DNA from 2 places in the Solwaraspora sp. WMMA2101 genome. Region 1 is predicted to be linked to the other one. Evidence: riboswitches for the same ligand, from Rfam matches in the RefSeq annotation. Region 1 holds a riboswitch; the other holds the start of a gene.
The links. Region 1 has a riboswitch for cyclic di-AMP ahead of ACN28F_RS18680 (coiled-coil domain-containing protein). Riboswitches for the same ligand answer to the same signal wherever they lie in the genome.
Positions count from the first base shown of each region.

Region 1 (7,547 bases):
CCGGTGACCGCGTGTTCGAACGGTACGGCGAGCAGCGGGGTCGGCGTACCGGCGCGGTCGGCGAGCGGGTCGACGATCTCGGTGCCGGACGACCAGACCTGCCGGGCGGGGGCGAGCAGTTGCGCGGGCGGGACCACCGGCAGCCGCGCAGGGTACGCGAAGACCAGGCTGAGCTCGGCCCGGCCGGCTTCGTAGACGTAGACGGCGGTCGGTCCGTTGGCCACCGCGTTGTCGAACAGCTTGTCGAGTTGCAGTGCACCGGAGTCGTAGTAGAGCAGGGCGGCGGCGGTGCTGGCGGTGCGCCGTAGTTCGGCGGCGACCACTTCGTCGCGTTGCCGTTCGTCGACCAGCAGGGCGACCGCACCCATCCCGGCCAGCCCGACCACGTTGATCGCCATGACCAGGACGGTGATCCGGATCCGCAGGCCGCGCAGCCGCTCCGCGGTCTGCAGCGGTTTGCCCGCCTGTCGTCCGCTCACGGTGTCGGTGCCTGTCGTCCGGTCACGGCTGGGACGCCGCGATCTGGTAGCCGAAGCCGCGTACGGTGTGGATCAGTTGCGGCTCGCCGAGTTTGCGGCGCAGTTGGGCGACCACCGCGTCGACCACGTTCGAGCTGGGGTCGGCGAGCTCGTCCCAGCAGTGTTCGAACAGGTCGCTGCGGCTGACGGCGGCCGGGCAGCGGACCAGGAGCATCTCCAGGACGGCGAACTCCTTGCGGGTCAGGGTCAGCAGGATGCCGGCCCGGCGGACCTCCCGGCGGGCCGCGTCGACCTCCAGGTCGGCGATGCGCAGCAGCGGCGGGCTGGTGACGCCCCGGCGCCGGCACAGCGCCCGGACCCGCAGCACGAGTTCGGCGGTGACGAACGGTTTCACCACGTAGTCGTCGACGCCGGCCTGGAAACCGGCGATCCGGTCCCCGGCGCTGTCGAGGGCGGTCAGCACCAGTGCCGGTACGGTCAGGCCGGCGCGGCGGCGGTGGCCGAGCTGGTTCAGCGAGTCGCCTTCCGGAAGGATCCGGTCGAGCACCAGGCAGTCGTAGTCGTTGACGCTCATGTTCAGGTCGGCCTGGCTCCAGTCGGCCGCCTGGTCGACCGCGAAGCCACCGGTACGCAGCGCGGTCACGACGGCGCCCCGTACCTCGGGGTCGTCCTCGACCACCAGCACCCGCATGCGGGCGAGGCTAGCAAGTTGTCGTCACCGGGACATTTCGCCGGCCGTTTCCGGGTCAGCGTACCGCCGTGCACTTCGCGCCGTTGAGGGTGAAGCCGGTCGGCGCGGTGGTCGTGCTGGCGCCGGTGACCACGAAGCCGAGCTGGACGCTGCCGCCGGGCGCGATCAGGCGGTTCCACTGGTAGTTGCGGACCGTGACGTCGGGTGGGGTGAGGTCGACCGGCTCGGCACCCCACAGGTACGCGATCTGCTGGTCGTCGGGCATGGTCCAGCTCAGCGTCCAGCCGTCGATCGGCTCCGCTGCGAGGTTGCGGACGTCCAGCTGCGCCTGGAAGGCACCCGGCCAGTGGTTGATCACCTGGTGGGCGACCTCGCAGGTCGGGGCGACCGGGGTGGTGGTCACGGTCAGCGGCGCGGACAGCGGCGAGCTGTTGCCGGCGTCGTCGTGGGCCCGTACCGCGAAGGTGTAGCTGGTGCCGGGCTGCAGGCCGCCGACCCGGGCGGTCGGACCGGTCGGCGGGTGCTGCGGAGCGGTGGCCACCCGGGTGGTCGAGCCGTCGGGGTGCACCCGCAGCACCTCGTACCAGGCGACGTAGACGTTGTCGGTGGACGGCTGCCAGCGCAGGGTGACCGCGTCGGTGCCGGTCTGGGTGGCGGTCAGGCCGGTGGGGGCGGTGGGTGCCTGGTCGTCGCCGGGCGGCATGGTCAGTCGCAGGCCGGGGCTCGTCGGCGACCGGTTGCCGGCGGCGTCGCGTGCGGCCACCCAGAACTGGTACGTCCGTGACGGCTGCAGGCCGACGATGGTGATCTCGTTGACCGGGCTGGTCTTGATGATGATGTAGTCGGCCTGCATCTGGGCGATCTCGTAGCCGGTGACCGCGACGTCGTCGGTGGCGGCGGTCCAGGTGAGGGTGACCTGGTCCGTGCTGATGGCGGCGACGGTCGGGGCACCGGGGGTGGTGGGCGCCTCGGTGTCGGCGCCGGTCGCGGCGCTCGCACTCGCCGCCGGCAGGGCGGGACCGAGCAGTACGGCGGCGAGCAGGACGCCCAGCCGTCGGGCGGCCCGGGGGCGACGGCTGCCGTCGCGGTGGGCTGCGCGATCCGACGGCGGCGGTGGCACAGTGGTCACGGGTGACTCGCTTTCGGTGCGGGCACCGGCGGACGAACCAGCGCCAGGACATCCATGGTCAACGATGCATGTCGCGGGGCGCCATCCGCCGTCCGGTGACAGTTCCGCCGTGCGGGCCCCGGCCGGACCACTGTGAGCTGGGACACCGTCGACCGGCGGCCCCGGACGATTGTCGATGCCCGCACGGCGCTGCCGCCGATCCCGACCGCGACCGGGCCAGGCAGCCACGACAGCTCCATACACAACGAAGCCTGCCGATGCATCGGCAGGCTGCGCAGGACAGTTGGACGCAGCGGCGTCGCGGTCCTGACTTGTCGGCGATTCCACGTCGTAACAATCGAGGACTAGCGTGGGGACGGGGAGGGCAACCCCCGTCCCCACCATCAGTTACTGACACGCACGAGCGGTTTGGCGTCCAGGTCGTGCGTGACGCGCGGGAGCCGGGCCACGCGAGTGGCTCTGGTTCCACCTCCTCTCGACAGGCGGTGCGTGGCTGGCGGCGGAGTCCGGGCTGGCCCGCCGCCAGCCCAAGGGCTGAGCGGTCGGCGAAGCGCTGCGAACAGCGCCACGCCGCGCGTCGGTACAGTGTTCCGGGTGCACATCCATCAATGGAAGCGCTCCCATGGGAGGACTGTAGCCTGAGTCACGAGTTTGCGAAAGTCCAGAGGCTGATCAGCTCACGAAATGAAGGCGTGACGAGACGGTTACGCCCAGGATCCCAGGGTCAACCGCCGAACCGCTGCACGTCCGCGGTCGGCCCGGCGACGATCAGCAGCGCGTCCGGCGGGATCACCGAGTCCGGTACGGCGTACCGCAGATGCTGGTCACGCTCCTTGATGCCGACGACGGTGATGCCGTACCGCTGCCGCAGCCGGGCCTGCGCCAGGGTCTGACCCGCGCTGTCCGCCGGGGCGCACACCTTGGCGATCGCGAAGCCGTCGTCGAACTCGATGAAGTCGAGCATCCTGCTGGCCAGCAGGTGCGCGACCCGGTCCCCCATGGTGGCCTCCGGAAAGATCACGTGGTGGGCACCGACCGAGGCGAGGATCCGGCCGTGCTTGGCGGTGATCGCCTTCGCCCAGATCTCCGGCACGCCGATCTCGGTCAGCGACACGACGGTCAGGATGCTGGCCTCGATGTCGGCGCCGATGCCGACGACCGCGCACGGGTAGTCGGCGACCCCGAGGTGCCGCAGCGACTCTTCGTCGGTGGGATCCGCCTCCACCGTCCGGGGCAGCCGGTCGGACCAGCGCTGCACCCGGCGGGGATCGCCGTCGATGCCGAGCACCCGGTGACCGAGCCGGCACAGCGACAGCGCCACCTGCCCACCGAATCGACCCAGGCCGATGACGGCCACGCTGTCGTCAGTGACGCCGTCGCCGGCCGCACCGACCGGGGACGGATCGGCAGCCGTCAGGAACGGGTCGTCTGTCATCAGGGAATCCATCCGGAGATTATTTCCTACTTTCGGCTTCTATGGCATTTTAGGCAGTTCCATCCCCCGACCACGGCACTATCGACCCAGCCGGCCGCGACATGCCGTAGGCCCGCCGACGCAGAAAGTGGACATTACCTAAAGTCGTTGTCCAGTAACGGAATTCTCCCTGGTCAACGACGGTCGTCGAGGTGTTGTCGCCGGTCACCGATCCGGTAAGCTTGCCGGCGGTCTCCGCCAGGCGGCACCCACCGGTGCCGGCGGTGACCGCCGCCTAATCGTCCTTCGGGGTGAGCCGGGGAACCACGTTTCCACCGGGGTGAATCCGCGACGTCGCGGTAGGGATCGTTCCGTCCCGAACCCGTCAGCTAACTCGGTCGGCGGCCAAGGAAAGGAACAGGATGACCGCACCCCTATACCGGCGGGTTCCGTTCACCGCCGCACTGGCCGCCGTGACCACCCTGCTCGCCGGCCTCGTCGTCGCCACCCCGGCCGCCGCCCAGGACCCCTCGGACGAGGGCGCGCAGCCACTGCTCAGCGACGTCATCGAGTCGACCAACCGAGGCTTCGTCGAAGCAAAGGCCGCCGTCGAGGAGTCCCGCAAGCGGCAACTTCAGCTCAACCTCGAACTGGAGAAGGTGGAGGAACGTCTGGAGGCACTCACCCCGCAGATCGGCGAGGTCGCCTCCAATTCGTACCGTCTCGGCCGGATCACCCCGGTGATGGTGCTGCTCAACAGCGCCAGCCCGGACGACCTGCTGGACCGGGCCGAAGGCCTGGACATGATCGCCATGCACGACAACAAGCGGGTCCGCGAGCTCAACGAGGCCCGTGAACAGGCCGCCCGGGCCGTCGCGGCGATCGAGGCCGAGGTGACCCGCGAGGAACAGCAGCTCGAGGTGATGTCCCGCCAGAAGAAGGAGGCGGAGAAGGCCCTGCAGCTGGTCGGCGCGGTCGCCACCAACGGGTTCGTCTCGGCCACCTCGCCGGTCGCCGCGCAGGCACCCCGCAACGCGAACGGTTCCTGGCCGTCCGAGTCGTGCAGCCTGGACGACCCCACCACGAGCGGCTGCATCACCCCCCGCACCATGCACGCGCTCAACGAGGCCAAGAAGGCCGGCTTCACCCGCTTCGTCTCCTGCTTCCGACCCGGTGGCCCGTTCGAGCACCCGAAGGGCCGGGCCTGTGACTTCTCCATGCAGTCCAGCGGCTTCGGCGGCGACGCCACCGGCGACGCCCGGCTCTACGGCAACAACCTGACCGCGTTCCTGGTCCGCAACGCCGACAAACTCGGCATCCTCTACGTGATCTGGTACCGCCAGTTCTGGTCACCGACGACAGGCTGGAGCTCCTACAGCGGCGCCGGCGGCGACCCGAGCAGCGACCACACCAACCACGTGCACCTGTCCCTGCTCTGAGTGCCCGCGCGCCGGTCAGTCAGGACGGCTGGCCGGCGCGCGAAGCGTCGGGCCCCGCGGCCCGGTGCGGGGTCGCGTCGGACCCCGCGGCCGGTGCGGGGTCAGTCAGTCGGTACGGGCCGACCGGCGCACCGGGGAGCGGCCCGCCGGCTGCTGCGGCGGCGGGCCCGCCGCCCCGGCCGGCGCGATCGCCCGGGTGACCGGCTTGTCGGCGGCGACGGTGATCGCCTCACCGTGGTGCGTCAGCTCGATCGTCGCGTTCGGATCCACGTCGCGTAGCGCATAGGTCACCTCGTCGCGCCCGACGGACACCCGCAGCCGCATGCCCCGCCACATCATGGCGAACTCGAGCCGGTTGATCCGCTGCGGCAACCGGGGGGCGAAGGAGAGCTCCCCGGCGTGGTCGCGCATCCCGCCGAACCCGGCCACCAACGCCAGCCACGCCCCGGCCAGCGCCGCGACGTGGATGCCGTCACGGGTGTTGCGGTTGATGTCGTGCAGGTCCATCAACGCGGCCTCGCCCAGGTAGTCGTGGGCGAGCTCCAGGTGACCGGTCTCGGCCGCGATCACCGCCTGGGTGCAGGCCGACAACGAGGAGTCCCGCACCGTACGCCGCTCGTAGTAGGCGAAGTTGCGGGCCTTCTCCTCGTCGGTGAAGGCGTCGCCCCGCCAGTGCATCGCCAGCGCCAGGTCGGCCTGCTTGACCACCTGCTTGCGGTACAGATCGAAGTACGGGTAGTGCAGCAGCAGCGGATAGTGGTCCTGCGAGGTGCCCGCGAAGTCCCACTCCTGGTGCCGGGTGAACCCGGCCGACTGCGGGTGCACGCCGAGCTCGTCGTCGTACGGAACGTGCATGGACAGCGCCGCGTCCCGCCAGGCCGCGGTCTCCTCGTCGTCGACACCGAGCACCCAGGCCCGGTCGGCGTAGCGCAGCGCGCAGTCGGCCGCCGTCAGCAGGTTCCGCTGCGCCATCAGGTTGGTGTAGATGTTGTCGTCGACCACCGCCGTGTACTCGTCCGGCCCGGTCACCCCGTCGATGTGGAACCGGCCGTGCCGGTCGTGGTGGCCGAGCGAGCGCCACAGTCTGGCCGTCTCCACCAGCAGCTCGAGGCCGATCTCCCGCTCGAACTCGACGTCACCGGTGGCGTGCACGTAGCGCCGGACCGCGTCGGCGATGTCCGCCGCCACGTGGAAGGCGGCGGTGCCGGCCGGCCAGTACGCCGAACACTCCTGCCCCCGGATGGTGCGCCACGGGAAGGCCGCCCCGTTGAGCCCGAGCATCCGGGCCCGTTCCCGCGCCTGGTCCAGCGTCGAGTGCCGCCAGCGCAGCACCGAGGCGACCGCCGCCGGCTGGGTGTAGGTCAGCACCGGCAGTACGAACATCTCGGTGTCCCAGAAGGCGTGTCCGTCGTACCCCGGTCCGGTCAGGCCCTTCGCGGCGATCGGCCGCTGCTCGGCGCGGGCCCCGGCCTGCAGCACGTGGAACAGGCCGAACCGGACCGCCTGCTGGATCTCCGGGTCGCCGTCGACCCGCACGTCGGAGTGGTCCCAGAAGTCGTCGAGGTACTTGCGCTGCTCGGCGCAGAGCCCTTCCCAGCCGGAGATTCGGGCGCCGGCCAACGCCGCCCCGACCTGGTCGCGCAGCGCCGGCAACGAGCGCTGACTGGACCAGCCGTACGTCAACAGCTTGACCACCCGCAGCCGCTGCCCCGGCTGCAGCAGGCAGGAGACGGTGGTCCGGACCCAGTCGTCGAACCCTTCGGTGCTCACCGCCACGTCACCGGGGCCGTCGATCTCGTGCCCCATCGCCGCCGCCATCCGCAGCCCGCTGGCCTTGGTCCGGTGGATCAGCAGCCCGCCGTCGGACTGCACCAACCGCTCCTCGGCCTGCAGCGGCTGGTCCAGTACGGCGGCCACCCGGGGGTCCTTGCTCTGCGCCGGCAACTCCTCGTTGGCGACCAGCTCGGACTGCACGATGATCCGCAGCGGCTCGTCGACCGCCTCGACCTCGAAGCAGACCGCGGCGACCGCCCGCTGGGTGAACGACACCAGCCGGGTACTGCGGACCCGGCAGGTCCGACCGGCCGGCGACCGCCACTCCAGGCGCCGGTCCAGCAGCCCGGCCCGCAGGTCGAGCACCCGCTCGTGGGAGAGCAGGTCGCCGTAGCGCACATCGAACGGTTCGTCGTCGACCAGCAGCCGGATCGGCTTGCCGTTGGTGACGTTCACCAGGGTCTGCCCGGACTCGGGGAAGCCGTACCCGGCCTCGGCGTAGGGCAGCGGCCGCAACTCGTAGAACGAGTTGAGGTAGGTGCCCGGCAAGCCGTGCGGCTCCCCCTCGTCCAGGTTGCCACGGAATCCGATGTGCCCGTTGGCCAGTGCGAAGACCGACTCC
Region 1 is NZ_JBMHMA010000006.1:3,911,378-3,918,924, reverse strand. It holds gene ACN28F_RS18700 (sensor histidine kinase) at 1-479, opposite strand, end outside; gene ACN28F_RS18695 (winged helix-turn-helix domain-containing protein) at 502-1,170, opposite strand; gene ACN28F_RS18690 (cellulose binding domain-containing protein) at 1,226-2,299, opposite strand; gene ACN28F_RS18685 (potassium channel family protein) at 3,024-3,734, opposite strand; cyclic di-AMP (ydaO/yuaA leader) riboswitch at 3,996-4,133, shown strand; gene ACN28F_RS18680 (coiled-coil domain-containing protein) at 4,136-5,152, shown strand; gene ACN28F_RS18675 (glycoside hydrolase family 65 protein) at 5,258-7,547, opposite strand, start outside.

Region 2 (7,547 bases), 2.3 Mb from region 1:
CATGCCAGCCCGACACCAGGGTCCGACCATCGGGCGCCGCCGACTCCGCGCGGCGCTGCGCCGGGCACGCGAGGCGGCCGAGCTGACCCAGGAGTACGTCGTCACCCAGATGGACTGGTCGCTGTCCAAGCTCATCCGGATCGAGTCCGGCTCGGTCAGCATCTCGACCAACGACGTCAAGGCCCTGCTCGACCTCTACGGGGTCCGCGACCAGCAGCAGGTCCAGGAACTGGTCGAACTGGCCCGGGCAGCCCGGCGACGGGCCTGGTGGAGCGGGTACAAGGACCGGGTGCCGGCGGCCTACGCCGCCTACATCGGGCTGGAGGCCGAGGCTTCGGCGCTGCAGTACTTCCAGCCGATCAGCTTCCCCGGCCTGCTGCAGACCGAGGAGTACGCGCGGGCGGTGATCCCCGCCGACGGCCCGCACCACGTACCGGCCGAGGAGATCGAGGGTCGGGTACAGATCCGGATGGCCCGCCAGCACGCGGTGCTGGACGGTGCCGACCCGCCCCGCATCGAGGTGATCCTCGACGAGGCCGCGCTCCGTCGGATGACCGGCGGTCGGCGCATTCTGCGCGAGCAGCTGCGCCACGTGGCGAAGATGTGCGCCGCCCCGCACGTCTCGGTCCGGGTGCTGCCCTTCGCCGCGGGCAGCAACACCGTCCTCGGCCCGTTCGTCATCCTGCACTTCGCCGATCAGGCCGACGCCGACGTGGTCTACGTGGAGAGCGCGCTGGTCGAGGAGGTCATCGACCGGGCCGGCGAGGTCCGGTCGTACCAGCATGTCTTCGATCGACTCCGCGCGGAGGCGCTGTCCGCCAACGAATCGGTGGCGATGCTGCTCGACCTCGCCCGGCAGTTGGACGAGGACATTGCGGGCTGACCGGCGGCGGGGGCCGCCGGCCGGCTCACCGCTGGTCGGGCACCCAGGGCTCGATCGTCACCGGCTCGGACAGGCCGGCCAGCCGCGACATCTCCCGGGCCCGCATCAACGCCCGGCTCACCTGCCCGTACTGGCGTTCCTCGTCGGTGCTGAACAGCAGGACCAGCAGGCCCTCGTGTCGGCCCCAGAGCTCGTAGGACCGTGGCCGTACCTTGTCGCCGAGCCAGCCGAGGCCGACCGGGACGAACGCCGCCACCAGCATCGCGAAATAGGCAGCAGCGCTGACCTCGGCGAGCCCCTGGGTGAAGCCGATGGTCACCGCGATCGCCGAGAGGATGACGACGGTCACTGCCACCAACCGCCCGGTCAGCCGGTCCCGGGCGCCACGGGCGGTACGCAGTTCGGTGAGGTCCCGGATCGCGAACCGACGCCCGGCGACGACGAACCAGTCGGCGGTGACGCAGATGCCGGGCTGGCGGTAGAAGGTCGGCCCAGCGGCGGCGGGTCGGGTGACCGGGGCGCCGGGTGCCGCGCCACGGGCGGGCGATCGGCGCCCGGGTGTCCGGGGGATCAACGGTGTCGTGGTGCTGCTGCGGTCGCCCGGCCGGGCGGCCCGGCGAAGGGTCGGGGATCCGCGTAGTGGCGGGGTCCGGCGGGTGGCACGCATCGGCTGCCTCCGAAGGTCGGGTACGGCACTGACCTTGCGCGTCCATTGTGCAAACGGCGAGCTACTCGATGGAAGATACGCATTCTGCCACCTAGCTGATTGACGTACGGCAGGACGCTTCCTGGACTCCGATACGACACTTTTGTTCTTATTTACCCTAGTGGATGCCCACCAGCAACCGCGTAGAGCGACTTATCGAGCATTTCGCCCAGTCGATCGAAACCTGGCGCCCGGTCACCGTGCGACCACCTCGCGAAGCCACCCGATTCGCCATTGCATGACGCAGCGCCACTGTGCACTACATTCTGTGACTATCGGCGCCACTCCACCATGGTCGATGCCACGGATCACGACGAGCGAGGGTTTCCGCGAGCAACCGTTGCGGCTAGGTTAGATTCGCTGGTCCGGTTACCAGTCACCGACCCCGGTGACGCCGGCCCGGTGCCGCCGAATCACCATCCGGCAATCACTGAAAGTAGTTGTTCGGTGATCGCATGGTGGTGACCCGGGGACCCACCGAGCACGTCTGGGGTGAATCCGCGTGTCACACGCGGTAGGGCGACACCTTCCCGCCCGAATCCGTCAGCTAACCCGGTAGGCGGCGTGGGAAGAAGGGTTCTGCGTTCTTGTCAACAGCGCGGATTCTGCTGCGTACCCTCGTGCTGGCCGGCGTGACCGCCGGGCTGGTGGTTCCGGCCGTCGCCGTCTCCGCCCAGCCCTCGGTCAGCGAACTCACGCAGCAGATCAACAAGGAATCCGAGGAACTGGCCAAGGTCGTCGAGTCGTACAACCGGCTCACCGAGGAGTCCAAGACCACCCGGGCGGCGGTCGAGGAGCTCGACACCAAGCTGGGTCCACTGCAGGACGAACTCGCCCGGGCCGAGGTCGAGGTCGGGCAGATCGCCATCACCGCCTACAAGTCCGGCGGGCTGAGCACCGCCAGCGCGCTGCTCGACAGCGGCTCGTCGGACGGTTTCCTGGACCGGCTGGGCACCCTCGACCACCTCGCGCGGGACCGTCAGCAGCGGCTCAGCAACTTCACCAGCACCCAGGCGACGTACCTGGCTGAGCAGGAGAAGCTGCAGGCGACGCTCGCCAAGCAGGAAGCCCAGGCCAAGGAGCTCGCCGACCGCAAGAAGTCCATCGAAGCCGACATCGACAAGCTGATGGACAAGCGGGAGGAGGCCTACGGTGCGGCGACCGAGTCCGGCTCGTCGTACACCGGGACGATCCCGTCGGTCGCCGGCGCCGCCGGCGTCGCGGTCGAGTTCGCGTACGGCGCCATCGGCAAGCCGTACGTGTGGGCGTCCAGCGGGCCGAACGGCTACGACTGCTCCGGTCTGACCCTGGCTGCCTGGCGGGCCGCAGGCAAGAGCCTGCCGCACAACGCCGCCATGCAGTGGGACCGGGTCGCCAAGATCAACCGTGGCGACCTGGCACCGGGCGACCTGGTGTTCTACCGGAACCTCGCACACGTCGCCCTGTACGTCGGCGACGGCAAGGTCATCCACGCACCGACGTTCGGCCAGCCCGTCCAACTGGCCAGCGTGGACATGATGGCACCGTACGGGTACGGCCGGGTGCGCTGACCGACCGGCACCGACACGAGGGCCCGGCATCCGCTTACGGATGCCGGGCCCTCGTCGTCACAGGGGACCGTGGTCGTGGCAGCGACCGACCGGTCAGGCCGCCTGCAGCCCCTCGGCCCGGGCCAGCTCACGCAGCCGGCCGAGGGCCTGGATCTCCAGCTGGCGGATGCGCTCGCGGGACAGCGAGAACCGCGAGGCGACCTCGGTGAGCGAATGCTCCCGGCCGTCCTCCAGCCCGTAGCGGGCCCGCATGATGCCGGCGGACCGGTCGTCGAGGTGGTTCAGCAGGCCCTCGATGCGCTGGCGCTCCAACCCGGTCAGCACGATGTCCTCCGGCGACGGCGCGTCGCTGTCGGCCACCAGGTCACCGAGGTTGGTGTCACCGTCGTCGCCGACCGGGGTGTCCAGCGAGACGGTGTCCTGCGACCAGCGGACCAGCTCGTGCACCCGCTCGACCGGCACTCCGAGCGATGCCGCGATCTGCTCCGGCTCCGGATCCGAGCCGAGCTCCCGGGTGAGTTGGCGGGCGACGTTGCGCATCCGGTTGACGTCCTCGACCAGGTGCACCGGCAGCCGGACGGTCCGCTCCTGCTGCGCGATGGCCCGACTGATCGCCTGCCGGATCCACCAGGTGGCGTAGGTGGAGAACTTGAAGCCGCGCTCGTAGTCGAACTTCTCGACCGCCCGGACCAGACCGGTGTTGCCCTCCTGGATCAGATCCAGCATCGGCATCCCGGACCGGACGTAGCGGCGGGCGATCGACACCACCAGCCGCAGGTTGGCCCGGATGAACAGGTCCTTGGCCCGCTCACCCTCGATGACCAGCCGCTCCAGCTCCTCGCGGCTGACCCCGGCCCGCGGGGTGCCCTCCTCGAGCAGGTGCTCGGCGTACAGCCCGGCCTCGATCGCCTTGGACAGCTCGACTTCCCGGGCCGCGTCGAGCAGCGGCGTACGGGAGATCTCATGCAGGTAGACGCCAACGAGGTCCCGCTCCTCGGCCACCTCGTCGGTCCGCAAAGCCATCGTCTTCTCCACGTTGCTCACGGTCCCCTCGTTAACCCCACTTGCCCTGGCACCTGCGATGCGCATCTCCATCAGCCTCTCCCCCGTCACGTCGCCACCGACCGGCGTACCCGGATGTGCGGGTCCCGCCGAACGATGCCGACACCTGCACAACAGATAAGACGCGTCAGGGATTCCGTCTCGTGAGTCGAAGCTGACACGATTGCCTGAGTAATTGCTGTGAGCAGGATTGATGTTTCCTGCCAGGCACCTCGGTCGCGCCGTCGCGACGGGTCTGCCCATGGTGCGTTTCGCGGAGGTCCGCGGCCTTTCGCGGGCCCGCACGAGAGCATGACGCCGGACGCGGCGCCGGCATTCCCGTCACCGCGTCCCCTGCGATCCTCGTCACTGCCAGACCGTCACGTCCCACGCCCGGATGTACGGGCTGAGCAGGGTGTGCGGTTCATCACCGCCCGAGGCGGCCACCATGGTCGGCCGGTAGCCGGTCGACCAGGTGCTGACGCAGCCGCGCGGCGACCTGGGCCGCGCTGCCCCGCGCGTCGATCACCACGAACTCGGCGGCCTCGGGCAACGACCGGTAGGCCGCCGCGCTGCGCACCAGATGCTCCAGCGACTCGCTGTCGGTGCCCCGCGCCTCGATCCGGTGCCGGGCCTCGGCCGGCGGCAGCCAGAGCAGGAAGGTCAGATCCGGCCGGGGAAAGATCCGGTACGCCAGCCGGGCCAGCCGCTCCCAGGCAGCGGCGGCACCGTGGCGGCGGATGCTGACGTACTGGCAGACGGCGTACCGGTCCATCACGGCGACGCCGCCGGGCGAACGCAGGACCGACCGGGCGATCGCCAGCCACCGCAGCAACGCTTCACAGAACATCAGCCCGTTGCGTCCGACCAGCCGCCGGGCGTCCGGCCGGCCCAGTCGCACCGCCAGCCGGTCCAGCCACCGGCGACCGCCGGCGTTGCGCCGGTAGTGGGCGGGCAGGCCGGCGGCGGTGAGCGCGTCGGCGAGCAGCCGCGCCTGGGTGGTCTTGCCGACGCCGTCGATGCCCACCAGGGCGATCCGGCGGACCCGGCGGGTCGGGGCGGTCGGAGTGATCGGGGCGCTGATCGCCGGCGCAGCCGGCGGTGCCACAAGTGAATCCAGTGTGGAGCTCTCAGGGACGGGGGACGGATGCGCCGGAGTCTCAGTGACGAGCACCTTTCCAACGGTAGCGAGTCTCCGCACCTTCGCGTCGGCGACGCGAAGGTGTGAAGCCGTCACGCCCCGGGTACCGGTGGAACCCGTCACCATCACCACCCATCGGAGAGACAGATGGCTCAACAGGGAGACGACGGTCTGCTGCACACCCTCAAGCGGGTGGCGGCCGTACTGAAGCAGTCGGAGATCCCCTTCGTTCTGGGTGGCAGCTTCGCCGTCTACGCGCACGGCGGGCACTCCAGCGATCACGACGTGGACTTCCTGATCCGCGAGTCGGACGTGGAGGCGGCGCTGGCCGCCCTGGTCGCGGCCGGGTTCACCGCCGAACGGCCGCCGGAGGACTGGCTGGTCAAGGTCTTCGACGACGGCCGGATGGTGGACCTGATCCACCGGCCGATCGAGACTCCGGTCACCGACGCGACCTTCGCCGAGAGCATGGTCCGGCCGGTCGACGCGATCCACCTGCCGGTCCTGTCCGCCACCATGCTGATGGTGCACAAACTGCTCAGTTTCTCGCAGCACTACTGCGATTTCACCCGTGCGCTGCCGTTGGCCCGCTCGTTGCGGGAGCAGATCGACTGGGAACGGGTACGTAAGGAAACCGCGCACTCGCCGTACGCCGAGTCCTTCCTGGTGCTGCTGGACCGGCTGGCCGTGGTGCCGGACAACCAGCAGGAGGTGGGCGATGACCAGGACAGACGGGCAGGCAGCAGGCCGGTCTGAGCCACAGCGGCTCGACGAGTACACCGAGTCGGCGGTCCAGCGGCTGCTCAGCGAGCACACCGGGATCGCCGAGCAGGGCGTGACGGTCACCCGCCGCGACCACACGTTGGTGCTGCGCGGCGAGGTCGAGAGCGGGCACCGTCGGGACGAGATCGTCCGGCTTGTGTCGCAACGATTCCCCGGTGTGGCGCTGACCACCGACATCGCGGTGACCCGGGCCTCGGCTCCGAGCGAGGCGGAGGATCTGTCATGATCCGGATCGCCGCGGTGGGTGACGTGCACATGGACACCGACGTCGTCGGCCGGTTCCGTCCGGCACTGGCCCAGCTGCCCGACCAGGCTGACGTACTGCTGCTCGCCGGGGATCTGACCCGGCACGGCACCGAGTCGGAGGCGCGCTGCGTGGCGCAGGAGTTCGGCGACCTCGCGGTTCCGGTCGTCGCGGTGCTCGGCAACCACGACCACCACTGTGACGAGGTTCCACAGCTGGTGAAGGTGCTCACCGACGCCGGGATCACCGTGCTGGAAGGTGACGGGGTCGTCCTGGACAGTCCCGGTGGCCGGCTCGGGGTGGCCGGGGTCAAGGGTTTCGGCGGCGGCTTCGCCGGCCGCTGCGCCAGCCGGTTCGGCGAACCGGAGATGAAGGCCTTCGTCTCCACCACCGCCGAGTCCGCGGACCGGTTGCGGTCGGCGCTGGTGGAGCTGGACTGTGACGTACGGGTGGCGCTGACGCACTACGCCCCGGTGCCCGAGACCCTCGCCGGTGAGCCGCTGGAGATCTACCCGTTCCTCGGCTCGTACCTGCTGGCGGAGGCGATCGACGCGGCGCCGACCGATCTTGCGGTGCACGGGCATGCCCACTTCGGCAGCGAACGCGGCACCACCCCGGGCGGGGTACGGGTCCGTAATGTCGCCCACCCGGTCATCAAACAGGCATACAGCGTGTTCGTGCTGCACCCGGCGGAGCCGGTCGCAGACCGGTCGGACCGCTGAAGGTTTCCCGAGCCAGGCGGAAGGGTACTCAGCAACCATGGAGCTACTTCTCTGGATTCTCGCAGTCGTACTGGTAGTCGCCGGCGTTCTCGCCCTGTTCCGCCGGCAGCTGCTCTGGGGCATCGTCCTGATCGTCGTCGGTCTGCTGGTCGGACCTGGCGGCGTCAGCCTGTTCGCTTGACGTGCCCCGGGCCACCACACCCCCGTATTCACCTGACCCCCCGTATCCGCCGGGGCCACCGGAGCTGGTCCGATCCTCCCTGACAGGACCGGCGACGGTGGCCCCGGCACCTTTTGGATGACCCGTGCCCGTCTGCGCTCTGGAGTAGCTGTGTCTGACTCTGCGGTTCGCCGCCCGTGGTGGGGACTGGCCGTGTTCGCCGCCGCCGTCGCCGTGGCCGCCGCGTTCGGTGCCCTGGCCGCCAGCGACGCCGGCAGCCGGTACGCCGACCTCGCGCAACCTTCCTGGGCCCCGCC
Region 2 is NZ_JBMHMA010000006.1:1,574,195-1,581,741, forward strand. It holds gene ACN28F_RS07760 (DUF5753 domain-containing protein) at 2-883, shown strand; gene ACN28F_RS07765 (DUF6232 family protein) at 909-1,550, opposite strand; cyclic di-AMP (ydaO/yuaA leader) riboswitch at 2,025-2,166, shown strand; gene ACN28F_RS07770 (C40 family peptidase) at 2,177-3,139, shown strand; gene ACN28F_RS07775 (sigma-70 family RNA polymerase sigma factor) at 3,233-4,162, opposite strand; gene ACN28F_RS07780 (dTMP kinase) at 4,608-5,288, opposite strand; gene ACN28F_RS07785 (nucleotidyltransferase family protein) at 5,469-6,077, shown strand; gene ACN28F_RS07790 (hypothetical protein) at 6,040-6,330, shown strand; gene ACN28F_RS07795 (metallophosphoesterase family protein) at 6,327-7,070, shown strand; gene ACN28F_RS07800 (GPGG-motif small membrane protein) at 7,108-7,251, shown strand; gene ACN28F_RS07805 (TspO/MBR family protein) at 7,369-7,547, shown strand, end outside.
Region 2: another riboswitch for cyclic di-AMP. It lies ahead of ACN28F_RS07770 (C40 family peptidase); the one in region 1 lies ahead of ACN28F_RS18680 (coiled-coil domain-containing protein).